Regions from separate parts of the Kitasatospora sp. NPDC101157 genome, predicted to be linked through region 1. Evidence: riboswitches for the same ligand, from Rfam matches in the RefSeq annotation. Region 1 holds a riboswitch; each other region holds the start of a gene.

Region 1 (5,285 bases):
AGGGCCATCACTACCTCGTCGCGGTCGCCACCTGGAACGCCGCCGGTGGCGGCATGCCGGGCGTCGCCCGATCCGTCACCGTCGGAGCCGGCACACCTCCGGCACCCACCGGTCTGAAGGTCACCTCCACCGACGCCACTACCGTCCAGCTGTCATGGAACGGGTCCCTGTGGGCCGCCGGTTACCGCGTCTGGATCCGCAACGTCAACGACGACAGCGGGTCCAAGCACGACGGCAGCGGGTTCAAGGCCGACGAGTACGTCACCAACGAGACCAGCCGGGGCATCGCCTACCTCGTCCCCGGCGTCTGGAACTACGAATTCTGCGTCACCGCCATCAACGGCGAAGCGGAATCCGGCAAGTCCAACTGCGTGATCGCACCAAAGCCGTCGGCCCCGGCCCAGACGCCGGCCCCGACGGACCCGAAGAAGGGCGCACCGCCCTCCGCCCTGACCCAGGCCCCGCGCGCGCTGGTCGGAGCGGCCGGGTAAGAGGGGCCGCACTCCGGTGAGGAGGCGGTGGGTGAACGCCGCACCGCCTCCTCACCTGGGCGCCGAGGTTCTTCGGCAAAGATCCGGCGTCGTCGCGGCACGAGCGGACGGGGAGTCTGTTGTGGGCGGACGATCCCCGGCTGTCCGCGCCCGCTGACCAGCCGCGGGTGCCAGCCGCCGTCGGCAGCGGCGGGCACCCGGTGATACCGCACCGACATGTCACGTACGGGGTGTCCGAGCTGCCGGTGGCCTGCTCGGGCCACGCCGCCGTGGCGGCGCGAGGCGGGTGGCTCGCACCGGACGGCAGTCCTGGGAGCGGCGGTCAGTACTCCTCGTCCGGGTAGCCCCAGGTGATGGAGGTCTCGGCGTCCGGGGCGACCTCGGCCACGGCGGCGGCGAAGGAGGTCTCGAAGTACGGCTGCCAGCGCCCGAATCCGCTGATGATGATCGGGTACCTGGCCTCGCCGCTGACGTAGTGCACACCGTTGTCGACGACCGGGCCGTAGCTGATCTGGTCCTCGAAACCCTCGTCGCGCAGCAGGTCACCGACGGCCGAGGAGACCGCCTCGGCCTGCGGGGCGTCGGCGAGCTTGGACACGGTGAAGTGAAGATCGATGTTGACGGACATGCCCGCAGGCTACCGGCCAGGCCGTCTCGGCGCCGTCCTGGTACGGGGCAGGGCCCGTTCCCTCCGGTGTCTTGAAGCCGTAGAGAACGGGCCATTTTGCGGGGCCGCCACGCCGTCCACGTCCGCCCTGACGGACTGTGCGTCGTCGGTGCGGCCGGCCATGGCCGCCGAGACAGGATCGGTCGCGCTGCTCATCGGCAGGCTCGACTGGGACGACATCATCACCCGCGAGTCCGGCAGGGCAGCCGGCACGCCACCGACGCCGCCGCGCCCGATCAGGCCGACGGGCGCGGCCGCTGAACCATATGCCCCTTTGTGGCGTCTTCTGCCCCGGTACCCATCCCGATCAAGGAGATCCCACTGTGAAGGTCCACCCCGTTACCGCTCTGTTCCCGATGCTCGGCCCCGACGAACTCCTCGACCTCGCCCAGGACATCGAGAGCAACGGCCTGACCGAGCCCGTCATCCTGGACGCCGACGGCGTCCTCCTGGACGGCCGCGGACGACTCGCCGCCTGCGAACTGGCCGATGTCGAACCCCGCTTCACCACCTATCAGGGCGACGATCCGGTCTGCCTGATCGTGTCCGCCAACCGCCACCACCCGAACACCACCGCGAGCCAGCACGCCATGATCGCCGCGATGGCACGCTCACTGTCCCCGGGCTCGCTCCCGTCCGACACCGCCCGCTGCGGCATCAACGTCACCCGGCTGTCCATCGCCACCACCGTGCTCGAACACGCCCCCGACCTCGCCGAACAGGTCCGCATCGGCACCCTCGCCCTCAACGCCGCCTACACCGCCGTCCGCAGACGCAAGGCTGACGCCAAGGCCCTCCTCGCCCAGCACGCACGACTGCGACGGCACGCCCCCGACCTCGCCGAGCAGGTCATCGCCGGCCACCTCGCCGTCACCGACGCCACCGCGGCCCTCGACTCCCGACAGGAGGAGGAACACCTCCGCCGGCGCGTCGAGGAGATCGACGCCATCCGCCTCGCCGACGGCGACACCACGCCGGCCTTCGCCCGGACCGTCGAAGCGGGCGATGTCGACTGGCGCCGCGCCCACCAGATGGCCGAGCAGTACCTCGCCCAGCGCCACGACGCCATCCGCCACGTCCAGCACAGCCTGGCCGGCATCGCGGAACTCTGGAGCGCCGTCCAGGATCTCGCCCACCACCCTCGGAGCCCCTACGCCCGGGAGATCCTCAAGGGCCTCACCGGCCCGGCGCGCACCCTCGCCCACCGCCTCATCGCTCTCGAAACCGCTTGCGCGACAGGCACGGCCTGATCTGCACCCCGCCGCCGTTACGGCTGAGACAGGTCCGGAAGTCTTCTGCGGCGGCGGAGAACCAACCCGCCGCCGCTGCCCGTGCATACTCCAACGCGCTCCGACGGACCCCGGGTGCCGCATCTGGCCGGCGGCTCCGCCCCGGTCCAGGGCCCGGCCGCTGATCGGCTCAAACGCCGCTCCACCCGGCTCCGGGCGCTCGCCCACCGACCTGGACGGACCAGGGTCCGAGTTGCCGTGCACGAGGCGGAGACCGAAGGAACGCCGCGCAGCCGTCCATGCGGGCCGTGTCAACGCGAACCCGGGAAGACCGTGGCCCGGCGGGCGACCTCGCCCGACTGCGCCCCAGCACTTCCCGGAACGGCGGCCGTCGCAGCCGGCATCGACGGTCAGGAGAATTGTCCGATTAGGACACTTATGCGATGTTAAATCAGCCAATATGGTATTCCGTCAGTTCTTCGTCGGATGTCCATGTGATCTGCATGATACGAACTTGTGTATTCGGGGTCGGTCTGCCTAGCGTTCAGGCTGTCCGCACCTGCGGACCCTGCCGCCGGGACGCCGAGTCCTGTCCACCGGTCGGCCGGACGTCGAGCAGTGCACCGGGCAGGAGCGGGGGAACCAGGTAGTTCGCCGCGCCCTGCTCGGCCCGTTCACGGACGAGATGGGTGTGGCTAGGGGTGAAGCCGCTACGTGCGGCCGGGCTACCTCACGGCCCGAACCCGACAGCTCACCTCGCAGGCGTCGCAGAGGGACGCCCCATGCTGATTTCAGGTACCGGCCGGCATCGCCGTGCGCGCCGGAGACACACCCAGCGTCTGGCCGCCACCGCCGGGATCGCCGGCGCCGGCCTCATGCTGCCGCTGCTGAGCGCGAGCGGAGCCTCCGCCGCGCCCGGCTCCCACACGCAGGCGAGCCACGCCGGCTGGCAGGAGCACCATCAGCACCGGCACCAGAGCGACTCCGACTATCAGCACCGCCACCAGGCCGGTCCACCCGCCGCTCCGGCCACGCCCGACGCCTCGCACGCCTCGCCGTCGCCGTCCGCCCCGGCCTCCCACGCCCCGGAATCCGCGGCCGCGCGCCCCGGCGGCGAGTCCCAGGGCTTCCATCCGGCCTGGCCCTCTGCTCCGACCCCGGCCCCGGCATCCCACACGTCCGCGCCGTCGTCCCCGTCCGCCCCGGTCACGCACGCCCCCGCCCCCGCGGCCCCACCCGCCACCCCGGCCGCGCAGACCGGTTCGAACTCGGACGCCGTGCAGCAGGTCCTCAATCTGATCAACCGGGCGCGGGCCGCGCAGGGTCTGCCCGCCTACACCATCACGTCGGGGCTGACCAGCAGCGCCGAGGCCCACAACCAGGCGATGGCCGGCGGCTGCGGCATGTCCCACCAGTGCCCGGGCGAGGCCGAGTTGGGGGCACGGGAGACGGCTGCGGGCGTCCAGTGGAACGCCGTCGGGGAGAACATAGGCTACGGCAGCGGGGTCTCCAGCTCGGCCCAGGACATCGCCGCCCTGGCGGTCAGCCTGACCCAGGACATGCTGAACGAGACGCCGCCGGACGACGGCCACCGCAAGAACATCCTCAGCAGCGCATTCACCCACATCGGCATCGCCGTCCACCGGGATGCCAGTGGAACCGTCTGGCTCACCCAGGACTTCTCCAACTGACCCGTCCGTCACGGACGTAGGCCGAGGCCGGACCGACCCCGTCCGGGCGGGTCGGCCGCCTCCGTCCCGCGGGCACCCGGCCCGTGGGACGGAGGCGGCCGGAGGATCAGGACCGCCCTGCGGGCAGGCACGCATCCTCTTCAACTTGTGATTCATCCGTTTACGGCGGATCGCCGGGGTCCCCCCGCCCCGAGATGTGAGCCATTCACGTGTACCAGACTGAGCACACGCACCTGTGCGCCGACAGCCGTGGTGGGGTCGGCGAGCACCGCCCGGGCCGCGGCGATCAGATCGGTCTGGCAGTTGGCGCCCAGCCAACAGACGAAGGCCGGTGGGTCCGGCAGATACTGACCTTGGCGCTTCGAGGTGGGCGTGCGCCGGATCCGGAAGGGCGCGTATCAGCCACAGCCGTCGGTGTGGCTGGGCCGAGAGCGAGCTTCGATGTCGAACCCCCTGTTCGGCGCTGCCGTCCGGGCAACCCAAACCTTTGGCCTTCCCATTGACCCAAACGTTTGGGACCGGCATCCTGATCCCTCGTGAAAGGGGTGTCGATGACTCAAGAATCCTCGCCTGAACTGGAATTGCGTCCTCTCCCGTTACGGCAGACCTACCGGCGGCTGGTCGTCGCAGGTCCGGTGGTCGGCCTCATCCTGCTGCTGGCCGCGGGCCGGGTGGTCATGCGGGCCGCCCTGGACGGCGTCGGCGCCCTGCCGGGCGCGCTCATCGTCGTGCTGGTGGCCGGGTCGGCCGTGGCGTGGCTCGGCCTGTCCAGCCGGCAGCGGTCGCGCCGCCAACGGGTCCGTTACGCCGACGGCCGGCTGACCGTCACCGATCGCCGGGGCCGGGCCGCCTCGGTCCGGCCGACCGCCGCCACCGCCCACCCGGTGCTCGGGTCCAAGGGCGGGTCGGTGCTCCTCGTGGTGTCCGGGACGGCGCAGGAGACCCCGGTGCTGCTGCGCGCCGAGCACTGGGACTGGCAGACCCTGGACGACAAGGTGTTCCGGCCGGCCGGTTTCACCATCGCCGTGGCACCCGAGCGCGACAGCAGGCCACGCGCCCTGCGCACGGCCTACCCGGGTCTGCGGCTGCCGTTCTCCGTCGCCCGGCCGGTCCTGTTCGGGCTCCTGGCCGCCCTCGCCGTCATCGCCGTGATCGCGGTGATCGTCACCCTGGTGTCCCTGCCGTACCTGACGGCGGGCAACGGCTC
Region 2 (5,285 bases), on a different contig from region 1:
CGGAGGGCGAGCCGGGGGCCGGTGAGGCGTACGGGGACCATGGCTGCCGACCCTACCCCCGTGCGGCGGCTACCGTTCGGAACATGAACGACGAAGACCTGCGGCTCGCCCCGCGCACCAGGGCCGCCGACCTGCTCGCCTGGGCGGCGACCGGGCCGGACCGCGCGCCGGTGGCCGAAGCGCCGCTGCGCGCGGTGCTGGCGCTGCTGGAGCTGGGCGAGGGCAGGATGCACGACGGCTGGCCCGAACTGACCTCCGACGCGGTGGAGCACCTGCTGTACGAGCGGCTCCACCTCTACGTCCAACCCGCACCGGAGGACGATCCGCTCGCGTACGGCGACGCCGTACGGCTGCTGGTCGACCACCAGCGGGCGGCCAAGCGGCTCAACGCCAAGCGCCAGGAGCGGCTGCACGCCGAGGCCGAGTGGCAGGGCGAGGTCGCGGCCGGGCTGCTGCGCCGCGCCGACCTGGTGACCTGGCCCCGGCTGTACGCGGTGCTGCTGCACGCGCACGGGGTGGACGTGACGGACCTCTCGGCCGTCCGGGAGTGGCTGACCGGCTTCGCCGGCCTCGACGAGGAGCAGCGGCTGGCCGGGTACGAGGCGCTGGTGCCGACCGGCTGGCTGGACGAGCCGGACGAGCAGGGCTGGGGCCCGGGCCGGGTGCTGTCGGTCGGCATGGCCACCGACGGGGCACGGCGGCTGCTGGAGCAGGGGCTGATGCGGCGCAGCTACCGCAACCTGGCCGAGCTGAACGCGCTGGGCCGGCCGATGCCGGACGAACTCGCCGGGGGCTTCGAGGAGTTCGAGGCGGCGGCGGCCGAGGTGGCGCTCGACCTGCTCGGCGAGTGGACGGTGCCCGGGCTGCCGCGGCTGCTGCTGGAGGAGTTCCCGGAACTCGCGCCGGAGCCGGGCGCGGAGGAGATCGACGCGTACCTGGCGCAGCTGCCGCCGGAGTGAGGTGGCGGGGGGAGCCTCGGGCGGGCGGCCCGGGGCTCCCTCCTTCCGGACCCGTTTACGGGTTGAGGCCGTGCTGCTGCAGCCAGGTCTCCGGGTCGACCGGGGCGCCGCCGCCCGGGCGGACCTCCAGGTGCAGGTGCGGGCCGGTGACGTTGCCGGTCGCGCCGACCTTGCCGATCTGCTGGCCGGAGGTGACCTGACCGGAGCCCGTGATGATCGAGGACAGGTGGCAGTACCAGATCTCGGTGCCGTCGGGCAGGGTCTCGACGATCCGGTAGCCGTACGCACCGGACCAGCCGGCCGAGGTGATGGTGCCCTGGCCGACCGCGTGGACCGCGGTGCCGGTGTCGGCGGCGAAGTCCAGGCCGGTGTGCAGGTGGGCCCAGTAGCGGGCGCTCTGGCCGTAGTGGGCGGAGAGGTTGTACTCCTTCACCGGCAGGGTGAGTGCGGCGGCCTTGGCCCGCTCGGCCTCCTCGGCGGCGCGCTTGGCCTCGGCCTCCTTGGCGGCGGCCTTGGCCTCGGCATCCTGGGCGGCCTGTACCCGGGCGTTCTCCTCGGCGGCGGTGCGCTGGCTGTCGGCCTGCTGCTGGATGCGGGCGGCGAGCGCGAGGCCGGGGTCGGCGGCCAGGGCGACCGGGGCCTCGTCCGGCGTCTCGACGGCGGGCGCGGCGGCCGGGGTCGCGGAGGCGAAGCCGGTGGCGCCCAGGGTGGCGGCGACGGCGGTGACGCCGAGCAGCGGGGAGGCTCCGCGGGTCTGACGCGGCATCCGGTGGCGGTTGGGCTCGGCCTCCGGGGCGAAGGGGTCGCCGTGGCCGGCGGAGTCGGCGTCGTGGGGCTCGGAGCCGTCCGGGCCGGGGTGGTCGAGGAGCTGGGTACCGGCTGCGGGGCCGGCCGGGTGTGCCGGAGTGTGCGTCGACGCCACGGAGGCGCGCTCCTTTCCTTCCTTCGCGCCTACCGGGTTAGCTGACGGGTTCGGAGCAGGAAGGTCTCCTACGGCCGGGCCGGAGCCCCGCCGATTCACCCCAAGGAACGTGGTTCCCCGGCTCCCTGGCCTGCCCGGAGGCCGGCCGGCGGGATTAGGCGACGGCGCACGGTGCCGTCTGGGTACGGCGTTGACGACCGCGCTGCGTTATCAGACGTTAATCCTAGGACGCCCTGATTCCAAGCCGTCCATCCGCCAGGGGCGGGCAACAGGTGACCGGACGTCAACGAACGACCGCTCGACCGCCCGGCCCATCTGAGTACTCCTACTCATGTGCACCCCGGCCGCCCCGCCGCATCCTGGCGCCATGAGCACACCGATGCAGTCACGCACCACGGCCGCGTACTACGTCCAGGCCGTCCTCTCCTTCGCCATCTCCGGCGCGGCCCTCGCCGCCGGGATCGCCTACCTGCCCGTCGGCGGCTGGACCCGGGCCTTCCTCGGGATCGGCCTCCTCTACACCGTCACCTCCGCGTTCACGCTGGCCAAGGTGATCCGGGACCGGCAGGAGTCCTCGGACACCCTCGCCCGGGTCGACCAGGCCCGGCTGGAGAAGCTGCTGAGCGAGCACGACCCCTTCAAGGTCGAAGGGGTGTGACCGGGGAGTTCCGCGCGGCCGGAGGCTTGACGGCTAAGGCTAATAGCCGTAGCTTTATGGCTATCGGCAGCAGCGAGCGACCCCGTGGAGGTCCACCGTGAACGGCACCGTCACCCCGAGCACCCAGTACCTCGACGTCCCCGGCGGCCGCCTCGCGTACGACGACACCCGGCAGGGCGACGGCACCCCGGTCGTCCTGCTCCCCGGGATGCTCGACTCCCGCCGCGCCTACCGGCACCTCCACCCACTGCTCACCGCGGCCGGGCGCCGGGTCATCACCATGGACCTGCGCGGGTTCGGCGAGTCCTCGATCGTCTGGGACGACTACAGCCCCGCCGCGATCGCCACCGACGTCCTCGCCCTGCTCGACCACCTCGGCATCGAGCGGGCCGTCCTGGTCGGGCAGTCCTACACCGGGGCGACCGTCGTCAAGCTCGCCGGGGACGCGCCCCAGCGGGTCGCCGGGATCGCGCTCATCGACGCCTTCGTCGAGCACCGGGCGAACGCCCTCATGAAGGGCGTCATGGTCGTCATGGGCGCCGCGATGGTCCGGTGGCCCGCGGTCTGGGGCCACTACCTCCGCAGGATGGCCTTCCCCGGCCCCCGGCCGGCCGACCTCGACACCTACGTGGACGGGCTGGTCGCCGCCCTGCGCACCCCCGGCCGCCGCACCGCCACCCGCGGCCACGTCACCGGCGACTCCGCGCCGATCGGCTGGACCGCGGCCGTCCGCTGCCCCGCCCTCGTGCTGATGGGCAGCAAGGACCCCGACTTCCCCGGGCCCGAGGCCGTCGCCGACCTCCAGGCCGAGAAGCTCGGCGCACGGAAGGTCATGATCGAGGGATCCGGGCACTACCCGATGGCCGACAACCCGCGGGCGGTCGCCGACGCGCTGCTGCCCTTCCTCGCCGAACTCGCCTGAGACCGAACCCGCCTGAGACCGAACCCGCCCGCTGGAGAACCGGAGCCATGCCCCGCGTAGGACTGACCCCCGACCAGGTCGTCGACCACGCCCTCGCCCTCATCGACGACCAGGGCACCGAAGCCCTCACCCTCGCCTCCGTCGCCGCCCGCGCCGGGGTCGCCACCCCCTCGCTGTACAAGCACGTCAGCGGCGGGCTCACCGAACTCCGCCGGCTCATCGCCGTCCGGGTCACCGGGGAACTCGCCGACCGGCTCGCGGAGGCCGCGGTCGGCCGCAGCGGGGACGACGCCGTCACCGCCCTCCTGCGGGCCTACCAGGCCTACGCCACCGAACACCCGCACCGCTACACCGCCCTCCCCCAGGCCCCCCGACCCGACGACGACCTCACCCGGGCGGCCACCCGCCTCGTCGGCGTCATCATCGCCGTCCTCCGCGACTACGGCCTCGACGACTCCGAAGCGATCCACGCCGCCCGCACCCTCCGCTCCCTCGCCCACGGTTTCGCCGCCCTCTCCATCACCGGTGCCTTCCAGCTCAGCGAAGACCTCGGCACCACCCACGACCGCCTCGTCACCACCCTCACCACGGGCCTCCGCTCCTGGCCGAAGGAGGAGAAGTAGCAACCGGCGGTAGCAACCCGCCCCGGCCCGGGTCGGGCCCCCGGCGCCGGAGCGGACGCGCACCGGACGGCATCGCATCCATGGCCGGGGCCGGAATTGTTCACCTGCACGGAATGTCGTTCGTTCAACAACATCGTGCACACCGAACCCACACATCCCGGGAAGCGAATCGGTCACCACCCGCCACCCCCGCGAAGGCCGGAAGACCATGGACGAACGACCGGACAGCCCGTCAGGGCAGCGCGATCGCGTCCGAACGACACCGGGACGACGGCGTATTGACTCGATATTGACGAGATCCGGTCACATGGCGAGATCCGTTCACACCTTCGTAGGATCATCGCCCTAGAATTCGCCGCGTGACGATGACTCAGTGGTGCGCAACGGCTACCGGCGTGCTCGCCGTCCTCGCCCTCGTGGCCGCCGCGCGGTACCGCGCCGTGTCCGTCACCCAGCGCGGCCGGGCCGACCGGCTGGAGGGCGAACTCGCCCGGCTGCAGGAGCAGCTGAGCTCCGAGCTGTCCCGCCGGGGCGCCGACCTGGCCGCCGTCCAACAGGAGCAGGAGCTCACCGCCTCCACCCAGCGGGCCTTCCTCAGCGTGGCCCGACGGATCCTCGTCATGGCCCACGACCAGCAGGCCCTGCTCGACGAGATGGAACGCACCCACGACGACCCGGCGCTGCTGGAGGGCCTGCTCAAGGCCGACCACGCCGCCGCCCAACAGGCCCGGCTGGCCCAGACCCTGGCCGTACTGTGCGGCGCCCGGGCCGGGCGGCACTGGCCGGAGCCGGTCTCGCTGGAGGACGTGGTGCGCGGCGCCCAGTCGCGCATCCTGCCCTTCCAGCGGGTGGTCGTGCGCAGCCGGATCGAGACCGCGGTGGTCGGCGCCGCCGCCGAGGCGCTGATCCACGCCGTCGCCGAGCTGCTGGACAACGCCACCCGCTACTCCCCGCCCAGCACCCAGGTGTTCGTCACCCTGATGCCGGTGCACAACGGCGCCGTCATCGAGATCGACGACGGCGGCGTCGGCATGCCCGAACAGGCCGTCGCCAAGGCGGCCGACGCGCTCGCCGGGGGCAGCAGCCTGGAGGTCTCCCGGCTCGGCGAGGTGCCGCAGTTGGGGCTGGCCGCGGTCGGCCGACTGGCCGAGAGCTACGGCTTCCGGGTCACCCTCAGCTCGGCGCCCTCCCCGTACGGCGG
Region 3 (5,285 bases), on a different contig from region 1:
GAGTCGAAGTCGGTGGACGGCACCGGCGCTCGGCCTAGCGCCGCAGGGCGCACGGCCGGCCGAGGGACGACCCGGGAGGACCACGCCCCGGGCCCTTCAGCCAGGCCCCCGCGCCGGTCCGGACCGCGGTCCCGGCACCGGCTCCCCGCACCGGACACCCGGGCTCCGGAGGAAGCGGGCAGCCCGCGGGAGCACCCGCGGCACCCCGGCAGGCCCCGCCGCACGGTCCACCACGGGACCGGACGGGAGCGGGACGGGCCCCGGGCAAGGACAGAGGCCGTCGTGACGGGCCCCCGGGCAAAGACAAAGGCCGTCGTGGTGTCAGCACCCACGACGGCCCCCCGATGGTGGAGCAGCAGCCGGTCAGACCGCCAGGTGGTCGAACTCCCCGTCCTTGGCCCCCAGCAGCAGGGCGGCGATCTCCGCCCGGGTGTAGATGAGCGCCGGACCGTCCGGGAAGCGCGAGTTGCGCATCGCGACGTCGCCGCCCGGCAAGGCCGCGAACTCGACACAGTTGCCCTGGGAGTTGCTGTGCCGGCTCTTCTGCCAGACCACCCCCTGGAGGTCGGCGGCGGCCATCCCGTTGTAGGTGTGGTTCGAGCCGTGCTTGTCCTGCGAGTCGTGCATAGAAGTCTCCCGAAGAGCTCCGGAGTTGTCGTCCAGCGCGGCGCCCCGGCACCCGCCGAACGAGAGGACCGGCCCCGTACCGGTCCGGCGCAACGCCTCACTTGACGCGATGATAGCTGCAGTGCACGTGCATCAGCACGGGACATTGCAGGTGCACGAGGGCTTTTACCGGTCGCCCCGAACTCTTCACGGCCCCTTCTCCTGACGGTACGTAAACGGACATAGCCGATGGAATCGTCGGTTCGTCCATAACCGGCCGTGAGCATCCCCCCGCTAAATGTTGATCTTCGAATGCCGGGAGTCGCACCGTCGTGACCCTCCGTCAGGCCACCTCCGGGCTGTGAGACATCTCACGCACCCCGGATGCAACGCGCCGCCCCACCGGACACGTCAGGGCAACAATGCGGGCCCTGGCGGACATGGGGCGAGGAATGTCCGGATTGTAGGCAAACCGCCCGGACCGGCAGGGCGGCGACACGGCCTCCGCACCACGACCACCCGAAACCCGTACGGCAGCCGACTGCAGGCCTGACGGGCCGATGTCCTACGATCTCCGGCATGAGCACCGCAGCCATCCCGGGCGCGCCACTGCCCGTCCGCACTCCAGGCTCCCGTGCGCGGGGGCGCCACCGCCGCCCCGAGCGCCCCGAGATCCGCACCGGCTCGCCGGCCCTGGTGCTCGCCGTGCCCGCGACCGCGGGGCCCGAGTCCCGTTCGGTCGTCGAGGAGCTGCTGTCGATCGTCCGCAGCGAGCACGCCGGCGTCCAGGCCGCGGTCGGCTACCTCCCGGCCGACGGCGCCGGGGACGGCGGCTCCGAGGACCGCACCGTCGCGGAGCTGCTGGCGGCGGCCGCCGAGGCCGGACTGCCGACGCCCGTCGTGGTGCCCCTGGTGCCCGGCCCGCACGGCTTCCTGACCGGGCTTCACGCCCTCGCCGCCGAGTACGGCGCGACCGTCACCGACGCCCTCGGCCCGCACCCGCTGCTCGCCGAGGCCGTCCACGTGCGGCTGTCCGAGGCCGGACTGGCCCGGGCCGACCGGGCCCGGCTGTTCGCCATCGCGACCGCCGCCGACGGCGTCGTGCTGACCACCGTGGGCGGCGAGGACGCGGCCGCCGCGGCCGGCATCACCGGCGTGCTGCTGGCCGCCCGACTGGCCGTCCCGGTCGTGGCCGCGGCGCTCGACGTGCCCGGCTCGGTCGCCGGGGCCGTCAACCACCTCAAGGAGACCGGTTCCGAGCGCCCGGCGCTGGCCCCGCTCGTCATCGGCCCGGAGGCGGACTCCGAACTGCTCGCCACGGCCGCCGAGGAGACCGGCTGCCCGTCGGCGGCGCCGCTGGGCGCGTACCCGACCGTCGGCCAGCTGATCGCCTCCACCTACCTGGCCGCGCTGCCGACGCCGTCGGCGGAGGAGCTGGCCGAGGCCGAGGCGGAGGCCGCCACCGCCGGGGCCGGGGAGGGCTCCCGGCGCGCCCACGCGGCCGCTCAGGGGCCCGTGGAGGGCTGACGGAACCCCGCGGCCACCCGTCGCCGCACCCGTACCACCGAGGGCCCGGAACGACCGCGTTCCGGGCCCTTTCCGTTTGTTCTGTTTGCCCCGCAGGAGAGTTACGCGGGCATTGCCATGCAATGTCCGTTCTGGTGCCTTTTGTCGATGAATAGTCGGCGCATCATCGGGCGCTCGGGTTCGGGACGCTCCCCCGGCCCGGCGAGCGCGCCCCCTCCACAATTCAACGCCCCGTCACCTCACTTCTGAGGCGGAGCCAGTTTTGGGAATTCATCGCAGAATTGCCGGAAAACGATCATTTCCGATCATGGAATTCAAGCCGCTCGACCCTTTCCCGTAAACCGTGATGCTCATCACAGGTATTTGCAGTTCGAACTTAAGTCTGCTTAACGTGCTCCCCGTTCGTGACCACACGGACCCAGTTCATCCGCGACGCCGAGTCCTGCCGTCGGATGTCCTGGCAGCGCGAAAACGCATCACGGCAGGAGCGGGGGAACCACAGGTAAGTCGCCCCGGACCGCTTCCCGGAAACGGTCCTGGGCTAGGGGTGAAGCCGTGCCACAGCGCGGCCGGGCAACTCCAGCCCGAATCCGACAGCTCACCTCGCAGGCGTGGGAGAGGACCGCGTCTTCATGCTGCCTTCCAACGGCAACCGCCTGTCCAGCCGCACCCGTCGCGTGATCGCCGCCCTCGGCGTGGCGGGCGTCGGCCTCACCGTCCCCTGCCTCACCACCGGCACCGCCAACGCCGCCTCCGTCGCCACCTGGGACAAGGTCGCCCAGTGCGAGAGCGGCGGCAACTGGAGCATCAACACCGGCAACGGCTTCTACGGCGGCCTGCAGTTCAGCTCCAGCACCTGGGCCGCCTTCGGCGGCACCGCGTTCGCCCCGCAGGCCAACCTCGCCACCAAGGACCAGCAGATCGCCGTCGCCGAGAAGGTCCTCGCCTCGCAGGGCCCCGGCGCCTGGCCGGTCTGCTCCGTCCAGGCCGGTCTGACCCAGGGCGGTGCCCCGGCCGCCGTCGACACCTCGACGACCGCCAAGCCCGCCGCCAAGCCGGCCCAGACCCCGGCCCCGGCCCCGGCCGCGACGTCCGCCAAGCCGTCCGCGCCCGCCCAGGCCCAGGCCTCCGGTGACTCCGCCTCGGCCTCCGCCAAGTCCGCCACCGGCAACTCGGCGAAGCAGCGCCCGGCCCAGGCCCGGACCGGCGACTACACCGTCGTCGAGGGCGACTGGCTGTCCTCCATCGCCGCCAAGCACAACGTCCAGGGCGGCTGGCAGCACCTGTACGAGCTCAACCGCAGCACCCTCACCGAGGGCCCGGACAGCATCTACCCGGGCCAGCAGCTGACCTTCGGTGACGGCACCGCGGCCCAGGCCGACCAGTCCTCCACCGCCACCAAGTCCGGCTCGGACTTCAGCTGGTTCGACCGCTCGCAGAAGTCCGGCCAGGCCTCGAACGGCGGTTCCGTGGACGCCAAGCCGATCGCCCAGAGCACGGCCCCGGCCGCCAAGCCCGCCTCGAAGCCGGCCGCCCCGGCGCAGACCCAGGCCCCGGCCCAGACCGCCACCGGCAGCATGGCCGCCGCGGTCGCCTTCGCCGAGTCGAAGGTCGGCCAGGCGTACGTCTACGGTGGTACCGGCAACGGTGGTTGGGACTGCTCCGGACTGACCCAGGCCGCGCTGCGCGCCGCGGGCATCAACATCCCGCGCGTCGCCGCCGACCAGGCCGCCGCCAGCACCCACGTGTCGCTGGACAGCCTCCAGCCGGGCGACCTGCTCTTCTGGTCGAACAACGGTCAGGACTCCGGCGTCTACCACGTCGCCATCTACGTCGGCGGCGGCCAGTACGTCGAGGCCGCCAACCCGAGCTCGGGCGTCCGGCTCCAGACCATCGCCAACTGGGCCCCGGACTTCGCCGGCCGGGTCTGAGCACCGCTCACGCCGAACAGCTGACAGGAAACGGCTGACGGACGACAACTGACGGACGACAGATAATGGATAACAGATTTCATCATCTGTCACCTGTCACCCGACAGCCGTCCGTCCTCACCCGTCAGCCCTCGCCCGACCGCCCCCGGGGAAGAGCCCGCTCGCTCCTCCCCGGGGCGTCGGCGTACCCGGACGACCGGACCCCCCAGCCCCCCCGGTTCCGCATGGTCAAACTCCCCCGCAGCGGGCATCCTGCTGCTCCGCAGCCGAGGAGGAGTCACCATGGCCCAGGTCACCGTCACGATCGATGCGAACCTCGCGATCGACGCGATGCTGCTCTCCGGTACCAAGAACCCCCAGGACGCCGTCGAACGGGTACTGCGCGACTACCTGGCCCGCGGCCGCCGCACCGAGACCCGGACCGGCGACGCGGCCGACGGCCGGCGGGTCCCCACCGACCGCCGGAACGTCCAGGGGGGGCTGACCGGCCGCCGAACGCCGACCGGCCCCGGAGAGCAACCGCCCTCCGGGGCCCGTCAGTCGGCCCGTTCCCGCCGACCGGCCGGCTCAGCGTGCGCAGGCCCCCGTGGAGCCCCGCATCACCAGCTCCGGCTGGAACATGAACTCCCCGCGCTGGGCGGCGTTCCCGCCGACCTCCTCCAGCAGCGCGTCCACCGCCGCCGTCGCCATCGCCTCGACCGGCTGGCGGATCGTGGTCAACGGCGGCTCGGTGAAGGCGATCAGCGGCGAGTCGTCGAAGCCGACCACCGAGACGTCGTGCGGCACCGACAGCCCGCGCTGCCGCACCGCCCGGATCGCCCCGAGCGCCATCATGTCGCTGCCGCAGACGATCGCCGTGCAACCCTTGTCGAGCAGCGCTCCGGCCGCCGCGTGCCCGCCCTCCACGCTGAACAGCGTGTGGTGGACGAGGCCTTCCGCCTCCTCCTGCCCGAGCCCGAGCACCTCGCGCATCGCCGCCGTGAAGCCCTCGATCTTGCGCAGCACCGGCACGTACCGCCGCTGCCCGACCGCCAGGCCGATCCGCTCGTGCCCGAGTTCCGCCAGGTGCTGGACGGCCATCCACATCGCGGACCGGTCGTCCGGCGAGATGAACGGCGCGTCGATCTTCTCGCTGAAGCCGTTGATCAGCACGAACGGCACCCCGCGCCCGGCCAGCCGGGCGTAACGGTCGTGGTCCGCCGTGGAGTCGGCGTGCAGCCC

The links. Region 1 has a riboswitch for cyclic di-AMP ahead of ACIRVF_RS22150 (CAP domain-containing protein). Riboswitches for the same ligand answer to the same signal wherever they lie in the genome.
Region 2: linked by a shared signal. The riboswitch ahead of ACIRVF_RS38190 (M23 family metallopeptidase) and the one ahead of ACIRVF_RS22150 (CAP domain-containing protein) in region 1 are both predicted to bind cyclic di-AMP.
Region 3: linked by a shared signal. The riboswitch ahead of ACIRVF_RS06660 (transglycosylase family protein) and the one ahead of ACIRVF_RS22150 (CAP domain-containing protein) in region 1 are both predicted to bind cyclic di-AMP.

What each region holds. Positions count from the first base shown of each region.
Region 1 covers NZ_JBIWPL010000011.1:19,737-25,021, reverse strand. The annotation lists gene ACIRVF_RS22165 (SGNH/GDSL hydrolase family protein) at 1-491, shown strand, start outside; gene ACIRVF_RS22160 (hypothetical protein) at 814-1,119, opposite strand; gene ACIRVF_RS22155 (hypothetical protein) at 1,482-2,408, shown strand; cyclic di-AMP (ydaO/yuaA leader) riboswitch at 2,999-3,167, shown strand; gene ACIRVF_RS22150 (CAP domain-containing protein) at 3,170-4,078, shown strand; gene ACIRVF_RS22145 (hypothetical protein) at 4,630-5,285, shown strand, end outside.
Region 2 covers NZ_JBIWPL010000033.1:51,300-56,584, reverse strand. The annotation lists gene ACIRVF_RS38200 (GNAT family N-acetyltransferase) at 1-41, opposite strand, end outside; gene ACIRVF_RS38195 (hypothetical protein) at 84-959, shown strand; gene ACIRVF_RS38190 (M23 family metallopeptidase) at 1,015-1,881, opposite strand; cyclic di-AMP (ydaO/yuaA leader) riboswitch at 1,894-2,052, opposite strand; gene ACIRVF_RS38185 (YiaA/YiaB family inner membrane protein) at 2,249-2,539, shown strand; gene ACIRVF_RS38180 (alpha/beta fold hydrolase) at 2,637-3,461, shown strand; gene ACIRVF_RS38175 (TetR/AcrR family transcriptional regulator) at 3,509-4,084, shown strand; gene ACIRVF_RS38170 (ATP-binding protein) at 4,450-5,285, shown strand, end outside.
Region 3 covers NZ_JBIWPL010000003.1:13,911-19,195, forward strand. The annotation lists gene ACIRVF_RS06645 (ATP-binding protein) at 1-38, shown strand, start outside; gene ACIRVF_RS06650 (DUF397 domain-containing protein) at 364-627, opposite strand; gene ACIRVF_RS06655 (hypothetical protein) at 1,186-2,133, shown strand; cyclic di-AMP (ydaO/yuaA leader) riboswitch at 2,596-2,758, shown strand; gene ACIRVF_RS06660 (transglycosylase family protein) at 2,766-4,064, shown strand; gene ACIRVF_RS06665 (LacI family DNA-binding transcriptional regulator) at 4,632-5,285, opposite strand, start outside.